Regions from separate parts of the Geodermatophilus sp. SYSU D00696 genome, predicted to be linked through region 2. Evidence: predicted binding sites of a transcription regulator. Region 2 holds the regulator's gene; each other region holds the start of a gene.

What was found. The regulator LexA, encoded in region 2, represses DNA repair genes until DNA is damaged. The targets are predictions, from matches to a motif close to TCGAACANNTGTTCGA.
Region 1: ACI79O_RS04560 (replicative DNA helicase) is a predicted target of LexA. The motif match lies at 2,847-2,862, and genes of this name have one in related genera.
Region 3: ACI79O_RS10285 (DUF6504 family protein) is a predicted target of LexA. The motif match lies at 1,383-1,398, and genes of this name have one in related genera.

What each region holds. Positions count from the first base shown of each region.
Region 1 covers NZ_JBJGYY010000004.1:125,432-129,730, forward strand. Annotated here, with positions in the region: gene ACI79O_RS04560 (replicative DNA helicase) at 1-2,744, opposite strand, end outside; gene ACI79O_RS04565 (MarR family winged helix-turn-helix transcriptional regulator) at 3,208-3,663, opposite strand; gene ACI79O_RS04570 (hypothetical protein) at 3,734-4,246, shown strand; gene ACI79O_RS04575 (hypothetical protein) at 4,239-4,299, shown strand, end outside.
Region 2 covers NZ_JBJGYY010000019.1:59,490-63,788, reverse strand. Annotated here, with positions in the region: gene ACI79O_RS13795 (phosphatase PAP2 family protein) at 1-223, shown strand, start outside; gene ACI79O_RS13790 (hypothetical protein) at 195-1,268, shown strand; gene lexA (transcriptional repressor LexA) at 1,342-2,130, opposite strand; gene ACI79O_RS13780 (LysM peptidoglycan-binding domain-containing protein) at 2,404-3,066, shown strand; gene ACI79O_RS13775 (hypothetical protein) at 3,179-3,793, shown strand; gene nrdR (transcriptional regulator NrdR) at 4,274-4,299, shown strand, end outside.
Region 3 covers NZ_JBJGYY010000013.1:25,161-29,459, forward strand. Annotated here, with positions in the region: gene ACI79O_RS10275 (AAA family ATPase) at 1-438, shown strand, start outside; gene ACI79O_RS10280 (hypothetical protein) at 652-1,056, opposite strand; gene ACI79O_RS10285 (DUF6504 family protein) at 1,492-1,818, shown strand; gene ACI79O_RS10290 (SAV_6107 family HEPN domain-containing protein) at 1,818-2,309, shown strand; gene ACI79O_RS10295 (DNA polymerase III subunit alpha) at 2,306-4,299, shown strand, end outside.

The sequences.
Region 1 (4,299 bases), on a different contig from region 2:
AGCAGGACGACCTTCTCGTCCTCCCACACCGTCATCCGGTCCGGCGCCGGCACGTGCCGCGGGACGGCGATGCGGTCACCGGGCGCGAGCTCACCGAGCGGGCGGAACCCGTCGTAGGTCAGGAAGGGGTGGTTGGCCGTGGCCCGCACCGTCTTGCCCGACGCGGTGGTCAGCTGCAGCACCGGTTTGCGACCGGTGGAGAACACGTGGGTGAGGTGCCGGCGGACGTAGCGGAGGTTGTCGTCGAGAGCCCACACCGGGACGTCGGTGGCACCGCTCGCGAAGAGCTCGCCCATCGTCGTCTCGGCGCCCGTGTCCGCCCGGAGGATGCGGGTCTCCGCCGGCAGGCACCCCGACTCGCGGAGGTCGGAGAGCATCGGCTTCTTGTCCTGGCGCTGCTCGGAACCGCGGTTGAGCTGCGACATCGCGATGACCGGGACCTCGAGCTCCTTCGCCAGCAGCTTGAGTGCACGGGAGAACTCCGACACCTCCTGCTGACGGCTCTCGACGCGCTTTCCCGACGTCATGAGCTGGAGGTAGTCGATGACCACGAGCTTGAGGTCGTTGCGCTGCTTGAGGCGCCGTGCCTTGGCCCGGATCTCCATCATCGTCATGTTCGGCGAGTCGTCGATGTAGAGCGGCGCGTCGGCCACCTCGCCCATGCGGCGGGCCAGCTTCGACCAGTCCTCGTCGGACAGCGTGCCGGCCCGCATGTGGTGCAGCGGCACCTTCGCCTCGGCCGAGAGCAGACGCATGGTGATCTCGTGCTTGCTCATCTCGAGCGAGAAGATGCAGGTGGCCAAGTGGTGCTTCACCGCCGCCGACCGGGCGATGTCGAGCCCGAGGGTCGAGTTGTGCGTCGGGATGAAGCTGCGGCCGGCGAGGAACAGCGAGTCGGCGGCGTCGACCTGGATGCACCGCACCGGCACACTGGCCACCGGCCGCACGTCGGTGACGAAACGGACGCCGCGGGCGGTGTAGGTGCGCGCACCGCGCTCCTTGTGCAGCAGCTTCTTGCGCTCGAGGCGGAACACCTCGTCGTCGGTGCTGAAGGTCAGCGTGTAGCAGGTGGACGACGCCTCGGTGCGACCGCGCACCCGCTTGGTGCTCAGCTTCACCCGGTGCCCGAGACCGGCGATCAGTTCGCGGGTGTCCTCGGCGAGCCGTCGGTCGGTGACGGCGAACTGCACCGCACCGCTCGGCGTGACGGTGCCGTCGGTGTCCAGCAGGCCCGCGAGCAGCGCGCGCCGCTGGGCCACCGACGCGCGGAGGTAGGCCGCCGGGATCTGTTTGCCGCCGAGCACGCCTAGGCCGCGCAGGAGGCCCTTCACGGTGCCGTGGTCGTCCCGGCAGGGCTGGCACTGCGCCATCCCGCTCGACGGGCCACCGCAGTCGGGGCAGGTGGCCTGACGTCCCACCCCGCCGCTGGCCCGCAGGGCGCCGCCGCAGGCCTTGCCGCACGTCTGCACCTGCGAGGTCCTCGGCACGAACGGCTCGCCGCACATCGGGCACGGCCGCTCGGCCGGCGCGGGACGGGCGGGCAGGCGGAGCGAGTAGCGCCGGTCGACCCCCGTGGGCGTGACGACCAGGCCCTCTGCCTCGATGTAGGCGGCGATCTCCGGGTCCGCGCTCGTGTACTGGGCGGCGGCGGAGGTGCCGTCGCCCAGCCAGACGCCGAGCGCGTACGGCGGGAGCGGCAGGTCGGCGGCGGGGAGGTCCAGCGGGGCGGCGTTCGCCACGGCGTGGTTGAGGCGCCGGTCGGCCGTGGCGCAGCGGAGAGTGCGCGCCAGCTCCTCCGTCGTGCGGACCCGGGCCTCGCCGCGCTCGCCGAGCCGCCGGGCGGCGCGGTCGGTGGTGACCCACTGGTGCTGGGCGTCGGCGACGACCACCGACCCGTCGGAGAAGTGCACCTCGTAGCAGGGCCGACCGGTCATGACGTCGGTGGCGGCCACGACCGTCGTCGGCCGCCCGTCGGCGCCCAGCACCCGGTCGCCGACGCAGACCTCACCCATCGTGGTCCAGCCGGTGGGGGTGGCGATGGGGGTGTCCAGGGCCAGCGCCTTACCCACACCCGGACGGGCGGCGATGACGACCATCTGGCCCGCCTGGAGACCGTTCGTCAGCTCGTCCAGGTCACGGATGCCGGTGGGGACTCCACGGGCGGTGCCGCCGCGGGAGGCGATGGCGTCGAGCTCGTCCATCGTCGGCTGCAGGATGTCCTCGAGGCGCGAGTAGTCCTCGCTCATGCGCTTCTCGGTGACGTCGTAGATCTCCTGCTGCGCGCGGTCGACGATGTCGTCGACGTCGCCGCGCCCGCCGGCCGCGCCGTAGCCCAGCTGCACCACCCGGGTGCCGGCCTCGACGAGCCGCCGCAGCACCGCCTGCTCGGCCACGATGGCGGCGTAGTAGCCCGCGTTGGCCGCGGTCGGCGTGGAGGCGATGAGCGTGTGCAGGTAGACCGCGCCGCCCATCTTCGACAGCTGGTCGGTGCGGTTGAGCTCCGCGGCGACGGTGATGGCGTCGGCCGGCTCGCCCCGCCCGTACAGGTCGAGGATGCAGTCGAAGATCACCTGGTGCGCCGGCCGGTAGAAGTCGTTGCCGTGCAGCACCTCGACGACGTCGGCGATCGCGTCCTTGCTCATCAGCATGCCGCCGAGGACGGACTGCTCGGCCGCGACGTCCTGCGGGGGCTGCCGGTCGTACTCCGGCGCCGTCGCCTGCGGCCGGCTGAACTCGTCGGCCACCGCCACCTGGGTACCTCCCTCTGCTCATGGGCACGCGCGGCAAGCCCCGGCCGACCGACCGGGGCCCGGTGGGGGAAGCACCAGGACGCGCGATGCCCGCACTCGAACGCGCGTTCGAGCCCTGTGCTACCGGGAGCCACCGACAGTTCTCGCAGTTCCCGGTGCCGCAGAGGACGGTAGGAAGCGACGGCGGACCCGTCCAACACCCCATGTGCACCGCGTTCTGCACAACTTGTGGACAAGTCGGTGGACAGCCCGAGTCGACATGTGGAGACGGGCGGGACACCGGCCGGACATGCCGTGGTCCTGCGCGCGTCACCTGCGCGGTGACCACCCACCGGCTGTGGACACGAGAAAGACCGGCGTGCCGGACGCCCGGGCGTGTCGTGTCGTCCCGCCCGGCGCAGCCGTCACAGCACCGGCCGTGACGGCACGGGCGGCGTGTCGACAGGACCGCACGTCGTCATCCCGCCGGCCGCCGTCCGGCCAGCCCGAGGGCGGCGAGCAGCGCCGGCCAGTCCAGCGCGCCGCCGCTGTCGGCGAGGACCGCGGCGAGCTCCCGGTCCACCGCCTCCACCACGGCCAGCCCGTCGGCCAGCAGCCGACGCCCCGGACCGGTGACCCGCAGCCCCGCTCGCCGGCCGCGGCCCGGGCCGGCGGACTCCACCGCGCCGAGCTCGACGAGCCGGCCGACGGTCGCGTGCATGCTCTGCGTGGTGACCCGCGCCCGGCGGGCCAGGTCGGAGTAGGACAGCCCCTCGTCGCGGGCCAGGTGGCCGAGCGCGCCGAGCAGCCGCAGCGAGAGCCCCAGCGGCGCGAGCCGGGCGGTGAGCAGGTCCTCCATGGCCCGACCGGTCACCACCAGGGCCATCGCGGTGCTGGTCGGTGGCGGGCCTCCCGTTCCCTCCGCTGCCGTCACGTCCGCATGATCGCAGGCCGGTTGTTTCAGTCTGGCTGATACTGTGGGTGGCACCGACCGAGGAGGTCCCGTGGCTGCAGTGCTGCTCAGCGTCCACGTCGTCGTGGCCGTCGTCTTCGTCGGCGCCGTGACGATCGCGGTGAGCCTGTTCCCCCGCTACGCCCGGCAGGCGCTGGAGGGGCGCGACCCGGCCGCGGTGCCCGCGCTGCGCCTGCTGCACCGGGTCACCCGCGTCTACGCCGTCCTGTCGCTGGCCGTGCCGGTGTTCGGGATCGCGACGGCGAGCTCGCTGGGGGTGCTCACCGACGCCTGGGTGCTGGCCTCGATGGCCTTGACGCTGCTCGCGGCGGGCGTGCTGGTCGGCGTCGTCCTGCCGGGCCAGCAGGAGGTCCTCGCGGCCGCCGCGGGGGAGGGGACGGACGGTGGCGAGGGAGGCCCGGGCGTCGGGACCGTCGCCGGCACCCTCACCGGCAGCACGACCCGCGTGCGGCGGCTGGCGATGGCCTCGGGGACGTTCAACCTGGTCTGGGTGGTCGTGGTGGTGCTCATGGTCGTCCGGCCGGGCTCGACGACCGGTGTCTGAGTCACCGACCCGCTGGCTGGCGCTGGCCACCGCGGCCGAGCTGGTCACCCTCA
Region 2 (4,299 bases):
CGAGTACCGGCTCGCGCCGCCGGTGCAGCGGACGCTGTGGTGGCTCAGCGTCGTCGGGCCGGTGGCCACCGGGATCGCCATGGTCTCGCTGGACTTCCACTGGGTCACCGACGCGGTCGTCGGGGCCTCGGTCGGGATCCTGCTGCTGGGCGTGGTGCACGCACTCGACGCAGTCGTGCTGTCACGCTGGGCGGGTGCCCGCGCCGGCCGTCCTCCCGCGTAGCGCGCGGGCGTGCGCCCCGCGCGCACCGGCCGCCGTCCTCGGGCTCGCGCTGGGGCTCGCCCCGGTCCTGCTGCCATCGGCCTCCGCGGCCGCCGAGGAGGCCACGCCCGCACGGCGCTGCCAGGTGACCGACCCCCGGCTCGCGGAGCTCTCCGGTCTCGTCGACGTCGGCGACCGGATGCTGGCCGTCGCCGACGGCGGTGAGCGGGTGACCGTCGCGGTCCTCGACCAGACCTGCCGGGTCGTCGACGAGACCGTCGCGCCGCTGGACCCCTACGACCCCGAGGACCTCGGCGTCGGACCCGACGGCACCGTGTGGCTGGCCGACACCGGGGACAACAACGCCACCCGGGAGACCGTCGCCCTCATCGCGCTGCGGCCCGACGGCGCCACGGCGCTGCACCGGCTCACCTATCCCGACGGCCCGCACGACGCCGAGGCACTGCTGGTCGCGCCCGACGGCACGCCGTACCTGGTCACCAAGGAGGTGCTCGGGGCCAGTCACGTCTACCGGCCGGCGGCACCGCTGGTCGACGGCGGCACGGTCGAGCTGGCCGACGTGGGCACCGTGGCCTTCACGCTCACCGGGACGCCGGGCGGCCCGGTCGGGCGTGCCGGCCAGTTGCTGGTGACCGGGGGCGCGGTCGCCCGCGACGGCAGCCGGATCGCGCTGCGGACCTACACCGACGCCTACGTCTGGCCGCTCGCCGGGTCCGACGTCCCGGCCGCGCTGGCGGGCGAGCCGGTGCGCATCGCGCTGCTCGAGGCGCCGCAGGGCGAGGCGGTGTCGTTCACCGCCGACGGCGCCGCGCTGCTCGTCGCCGGGGAGGGACCGCCCGGCGACGTCACGGTCGTGCCGATCCCGGCCGGGGCCGCCGCGTCGTCGTCACCGGCGGGGACCTCGACGGCGACCGCGCCCGCCGACGGCGGCACGGACATCCCCCCGGTCACCGCCGGGCTGGTGGCGGCCGCCGTCGCCACGGTGGCGGTGTGGATCGGCGGCCGCCTGCGCCGCCGGCGGGCGGCCGCGCCACCCACCGGCTGAACCCGCGACCCCGGGGCCTGGCTCCTGCCGCGCCGGTCGGCGGGAGCCGGGCCCGCGTGGGTCGGGCGGTGGGTCAGACGCGGCGCAGGACGGACACCACGCGGCCGAGGACGGTGGCCTCGTCACCCGGGATGGGCTCGTAGGCCGGGTTGTGCGGCAGCAGCCACACGTGCCCGTCGCGCCGCTTGTAGGTCTTGACCGTGGCCTCGCCATCGAGCATGGCGGCGACGATCTCGCCGTTCTCGGCGGTGGGCTGCTGGCGCACGACCACCCAGTCGCCGTCGCAGATCGCCGCGTCGACCATCGAGTCGCCGGCGACGCGGAGCATGAAGAGGGTGCCCTCGCCGACCAGCTCGCGCGGCAGCGGGAAGACGTCCTCGACGGCCTGCTCGGCCAGCACCGGGCCACCGGCGGCGATCCTGCCGACCAGCGGCACGTAGGTGGGCGCGGTGCTGCCGTCGGCGGCGGCCGGCGCGGCCGGTGCGCCCTCGGCGGCCGTGTCCCCGGGCAGCCGCACGTCGAGTGCGCGCGGGCGGTTGGGGTCGCGCCGCAGCCATCCCTTCTTCTGCAGCACCGAGAGCTGGTGGGCGACCGACGACGCCGAGGACAGGCCCACCGCCTCGCCGATCTCCCGGACCGAGGGCGGGTAACCGCGGCGGTCGATCGAGTCGCGGATGACCTCGAGGACCCGGCGCTGCCGCTGGCTCAGCCCGTCGCCGGCGTCGCCCCGATCGGGGAACGACCGCACCGCGGCGGTCTGCCCCCCGGCGCCGTCGGCAGCGGTGTCCGTCCCCCGCCGGCCTCCTCGCCGGGTGGCCGTGCCCCCGCGCGTGCCCTGGCCGGTGCCGCTCGTGCCCGCCACGTCTCCTCCTCGCCGGCCGTGTCGCCACGGCCCTCGTGTCCCGCCCGCCACCCGGAGGACCCGGCCCCCGGACGCCGGGAGGTGCCGGCGTCCGGGGGAACGGGCGGACGGCTGCTGATCGGACCGTAGCGCCTCGGGCCCGGTACTTCAAACGTGTGTTCGAAACCCGTCGGAGGTGTCGGGTCGACCCCGTCGGTCCCATGCGGTAGACATCGCACAGACGTTCGATCGAACGCGTGTTCGACGGCGGTGGGATGACGAGGAGGAGTGGTCATGGGCAGCGTGCACCAGGCGGTTCTGGAGTTCGACGCGGCGGTCCGGGTCCCCTGGCGGCCGCTGCTGGCGGAGGGGGCCGCGCGCGGGACCGCGGCCCCGCGCCGGCAGGCACCTCCCCCGGCTCCGCGTCGCCCGGCCCAGGGCACTCCGGCGTCGCCGCGGGCGGCCCTGCCGGGCTCGGGTCCGCGGATCACCGGGCACCTGCGGCCGGTGCCCGACCGCCCGGCCGCGGCGCCCGTCCGCGCCACCGGTCCCGCCGCGGGGCCGGCCGCCGAGGCGCCCCGCACCCGCCGGGCACCGGCGCGGCCGGGGGGCCGGCCGGTGCGCTGCGAGCCGGCCCGGGCCGGCCGCGGTCCGGCGGCGCCGGCCCCCGGGCCCGTGCGGCTGACCCGCCGCGGGCGCCGCCTGGTGGCCGTGCTGGTCCTCGCCGCGGGCGTCGGCGGCGCGGTCCTGGGGCGGGAGGTGCTCGCTCCCGAGCAGGGCCTGCGGCTCGCCGGGGAGAGCAGTGTCGTCGTGCAGCCGGGTGACACCGTGTGGTCGATCGCCGGCGAGGTCGCCGGCCCGGAGCAGGACGTGCGGGTCGTCGTCGACGCGATCGAGGAGCTCAACGACCTCGACGACTCGGCGGTGGTCGCCGGTCAGGTGCTGCGCCTGCCGTGACCGGGACGGGGGCACTCCTCGGACAAGTGACGAGACCGCCCCGCCCGGTTCGTCAACCATCGGTGTCCGGTCGCTCACGCATTCGGCTTGAACGAACACATACGGTGAGGACGTGTCAGCAGCCGTGAACAGCAGGGCAGCGGTGTCATTCGGGTCGCCGCAGGACGTCGAGGTGCTCGTGGACGGCGCCTGGGTCGCGGGCGCGATGCTCGGCTGGCGGCACGACGAGACCGGCGCGTGCGAGGTCTGGGTGCGACTGCGCACCGAGGTCCCGGGCGTCGTCGAGGGCGCCGGGACCTGGGTCGATCTGGCCGCCGTCCGGCTGCCGGAGCGCCGGCTCACGCTGGCGCCGGCGGTCGCCACGGCGGTCGCTGCCACGGCCGCGATGTCCGTCGTCCGCCCGGTCGGCGTGCCGGCTGCTGACCGCCCGCGCCGTTCCCGCCGGCACTGTGCCGACGTGACCGCCGAGCAGCCCGCCGTCGGCGTGGCCGGGCCCGGCCGGCACCGGGCTCCCTCCGCGGCCGGCGCCGGCCGGCACCGCGCGGTCACCGCCGAGATGCCGGCCGTCGCCGGGTCCGCCGGGGCACCCGTCGCGGTGTCCGTGGGCACCTCTGGCGCCACCCTCGTTCCCGACGCGGAGCCCGACCTGCTCACCCGGCCGATCCGTCTGGGCGACCTGGTGCCGAACCCGCGCGGCAGGCGTCCCGCGGTGCGCCCGTCGGTCTGAGCGACCCCTCTCGGGCGTCCCGCGCCCTCCCGGACCCGCCGGCGGCGTCCCCGGCCGTGCCGGGCACCGCGCGGTGGCGGCGGTCCTGGTCGTGGCCGGCGTGTACACCCGGCAGCCGTGTCCCGCGCGCGGACGCGCGGGCGCCGCGGCGTGTCGTGTGACGGGTGGGAGAGGTGGTCGCGCCTGGTCACCGCGAGGTCACGACCGCATCTCGGGGGAAGAGACACGCCCGGCGTCGGCTTGCAGATGTTGTGGAGCCAGGCCTACTGTCCCCCTACATCTAGTGGTCACGACGGAGGGAGTCCTCCACAGGGCCGTCCTCAGGTCATCCCCGGGGTGTCCACCGGATGTCCCCAGAGGGGTCCACAGCAGAGGGCGGCGAGGCGTGGTGGCCGGTGGCATCCGGCCGTCCGCCGGCACGTCCCACCCGGCGCCGGGGAGACCGGTACCGAGCTCGTCCGCAGAGGGAGGTGAACCGCAGTGCGCTGCCCCTTCTGCCACAACCC
Region 3 (4,299 bases), on a different contig from region 2:
GTTGACGTGCTGCGAGCGGCGGTGTCTGCATCAGAGGGAAGTCAGGCACGGCTGGAGCACGCGCGGACGCTGCTCGAGCTCGGCGCCGCACTGCGCCGCGCCGGTCACCGCACCGAGGCGCGAGGGCCGCTCGGCGAGGCGCTGGACCTGGCGACCCGGTGCGGCGGCGTCCTCGTGGCACGGCGGGCCCGTGAGGAACTCGTGGCGGCCGGTGCCCGGCCTCGGCGAGCGTCCCGTCACGGTCCTGACGCTCTGACCCCTGCCGAACTACGGGTCGCCGGGTATGCGGGGCAGGGTCTCAGTACGCGAGAGATCGCCCAGGCCCTCTTCCTCACCACCAAGACCGTCGAGACGCACTTGACGAGGACGTACCGCAAGCTGGGTATCTCGTCGCGTCGAGAGTTGAGCAGCCTCCTGGATGCTCCTCCCGTCTCATGAGAGGCGATCGGCATCGAGGGGATCCGGAGTCGTCTGGCTGTCGAGGATCCCACGAGCTGCCTCGCTGAGAAGCGAGCACCACGGATGTGAGACGGCCGCTCTGGGAGGGTGCGCCGGAGTCGTCCTGACGCACCCTCCCCTGGACCGGGTGTCGGACGCGGTCCAGGGGAGGGGCCAGTGCTGGGTGGGGTGGTTGGAGTGGCGGCGCACCGGTCAGGAGAAGCCGAACTCCTTGCGCAGCTGTTCGTCGGAGACGCCAGAGGTCCCCGTGGGGACGAACGGCTTGAGGTGTACCTCGGCTCGCCATTCGTCTGTCGTGTCGCCAGGGCCGCCGGGGAACAACGGGAAGTCCTCGTCCAAGAACGACCTGTCGACCAGGGCCGAGATCTCTCGGTCGATCGCGTCGGTCGTGGCCAGGTCTGACCCAGTCGCAATGCGGCGGCGCCTGACGTCAGGGTCCCCGAGGCCGTCGACGTTCTGCAGGAAGACCTCGTAGTTGTACACAGTGCGGCTCTGGACCTCCTTCGGACTGAAGGACATGCGCCAGGTCACCTTGATCCGTGCCTTCTGGCTGTCCACGTTGTCCCCGCTCAACTTCACTCGGCTGACGGACGCCATGTCATCTCCCCTGGTCAGTTCACGGTTCTCTCGTGCCACGTCCGCTCGAGCAAGTGGCCCACATCGCCTTGCCGACAGACCACCAGGCTCGCTCAGTCGCTGGATCAGCTTGGGCCGATGTGGCTCCGCGGTCGTCAGGGGTGACTCCCTGACTTGTGCGCCATGGGTCCCTGATGCGGCGACGTCTGTTCTCCAGGAGGTGACGGCGGTCTGGTCCCCGACACCCTGCCTGTAGGCGGGCGGCATGGATCGTTTCGCACCAGTACGTCCTCAACGGGAACCCGTCTGCTTGACGTTGTGAGTGGTATCGGGTCTACTCGACTCGTTCGAACAGACGTTCGAACACCGCGGGCCTCCCACCGCACCCGGGTCCTTCCCCACCCGGTGCGGTGGGTCGGGCCGGTCGGTCAGCGGGCACGGGGTGGGGAGTCGGGCATGAGCCGGGTGCTGGGTGACGTCGGCGAGCGGGTCGGCGAGGAGGTGCAGGTCGAGCGCGGCCCGCTCGGGCCGGCGCAGTTCTGGCGCGGGCAGTGGCGCTACGTCGTCGGCGAGCTGCTCGACTCGTGGGTCGAGACCACGCCGTGGTGGCAGCGGCCGGCCGGCGCCCCCGGCGGTGCCTCGGCCGACCTGGTCGCCCCACGCGAGGTCTTCCGGGTCGAGGCGGTGCGGGCCGGGCGCTCGCGGATGAGCTTCGCCGGGGTCTACGACCTGTGCTGGGACGCGGCGGACAACCGCTGGTCGCTCGTGCGGGTGCACGACTGATGGGCGCCGCGTACGCCATGACCCACGACCCGGCCGACCAGCTGCCCCTGCCGCCGCCGCTCCCGGCGGCCGCGGCCCAGCTGCTCGACCAGGCCACCCGGGCGCTGGCCGAGGCCCGCCACGCCCCCGACGCGTGCCGGCGCTACGCCACCGCGCACCTGGCGGCGCTGCGCGCGGCCGCGGCGGTGCTCGCCGCCCGCACCCGGCCCGAGAGCGGCCGCCGCCGGCCGCGCAGCGCCTGGGTGCTGCTCGAGCAGGTCGCCCCGGAGCTGGGGGAGTGGGCCACCTTCTTCGCCGCCGGCGCGGCCAAGCGCGCCGCGGCCGAGGCCGGGCTGTCCCGCGCGGTCACCGAGCGGGAGGCCGACGACCTGGTCCGCGACGCCGGCACCTTCCTCGCCGTGGCCGAGGAGCTGCTGGCCAGCACGCCCGCGCCCGCGCCCCGGCCCCGCGTGGTCGGTGGCACCGCCCACCGCCCCGCGCGCGGGCGGTGAGCGGCGACCCCTTCGTCCACCTGCACGTCGCCTCCGGCTACTCCCTGCGGTACGGGGCCAACCACCCGGCCGACCTGGTGGCCCGCGCCGCCGAGCACGGCATGGGTGCCCTCGCCCTGACCGACCGCGACGGTCTCTACGGCGCGGTCAAGTTCGCGCTGGCCTGCCGGTCGGCGGGGGTGCGGCCGGTGTTCGGGGTGGACCTGGCGGTCGCCCCCGCGGTGAGCACCACCGTGCCCCCGGCCCGGGCGCACGTGCTGGGAGAGGACGACGAGCTGTCGCTGCGGCGGGCGGGCGGACGTGGTCCCCGGAAGACTCCCGCGCGGCGCAGCCCGGTGCGGGGCGGCGCGAGCGTCGACCCGCGGCTGCCGCGGGTCACCTTCCTCGCCCGCGACGGCGCCGGCTGGCGCTCGCTGTGCCGGCTGACCAGCGCCACCCACCTGCGCGGCACCCGCGGTGAGCCGGTGAGCTCGCTGGCGCTGGCCGCCGAGCACGCGCCCGGGCTGGTCGCGGTGCTCGGGCCGGACTCGCCGGTGGGCCGCGCGCTGGCCGCCGGCCGGGCCGACGTCGCCTCAGCCCGGCTCGCCGCGTGGCGGTCGGTGTTCGGCCCCGGGGCGCTGGTGGTCGAGCTGGTGCACCACCGCGGCCGGGGCGACCGCCTCCGCGCGCAGCGGCTGATGCGCTTCGCCGCCGAGGAGAGCGTGCCGGTGGTGCTCACCAACGCCGTCCGCTACGTCGACGCCATCGACGCGCCGACCGCCGACGTCCTCGACGCCTCCCGGCGGCTGGTCGCCCTCGACCGCCGGCACGTCGACCGGCGCACCGCCGAGGGCTACCTGAAGTCGGGCAAGGAGATGGCCGAGGTCGCCGCCGAGATCGCCGGCCCCGACCGCGACGCGGCGCTGCGGCTGCTCGAGCGCACCGCCCGGCTGGCCGAGCAGTGCGCCGTCGACGTCCGCGACGACCTCGGCATCGGCACCGTGCGCTACCCCGAGCTCGACGTCGTCACCGCGCCCGCCGAGCGGGGGATGAGCTCCTCGCAGGTGCTGCGGGCCCGCTGCGAGGCGGGGCTGGGCCGGCGCGGCATGCCGCGCAGCGAGCGGGTCCTCGTCCGGCTGGAGGAGGAGCTGGCCGTCATCGACGCTCTCGGCTACCCCTCCTACTTCCTCACCGTCGCCGACGTCGTCGACCTCATCAAGGACCTCGGGGTCCGCGCCGCGGCACGCGGGTCGGGGGCGGGCAGCCTGGTCACCTACCTGCTGGGCATCTCCGACGTCGACCCGATCCGCTACGGGCTGCTCATGGAGCGGTTCCTCTCCCCGCTGCGCCACCAGCTGCCCGACGTCGACATCGACGTGGAGTCCGCCCGGCGGATGGAGGTCTACGACGCGGTCATCGACCGCTTCGGCGCCCACCGGGTCAGCTGCATCTCGATGATGGACACCTACCGGGTGCGGCACGCCATCCGCGACGTCGGCGCCGCCCTCGGGCTGCCGCCGGCCGAGGTCGACGCCGTCGCGAAGGCCTTCCCGCACGTCCGGGCCAACCAGGTGCACGCCGCGCTGCGCGACCTGCCGGAGCTGCGGGCCAGCCGGCTGGGGTCCCGGCGCGGCGGTGGCACCGGCGACCTCGACCTGCTCTTCGACCTCGTCGCCCGGCTCGACGGCCTGCCCCGGCACATCGCGCTGCACCCCTGCGGGGTGCTGCTCTCCGACGCCACGCTGCTCGACCGCACCCCGGTGGAGAACAGCTTCCTGGGCTACCCGATGAGCCAGTTCGACAAGGACGACGTCGAGGAGCTCGGGCTGCTCAAGCTCGACCTGCTCGGCATCCGGATGCAGTCGTCGATCGCGCACGCCCTCGACGAGGTGGCCCGGGTCGACGGCGAGACCGTCGACATCGACGCGATCCCGCGCGACGACCCGACGACCTTCGAGCTCATCCGCAGCACCCGGACCCTCGGCATGTTCCAGATCGAGTCGCCGGGGCA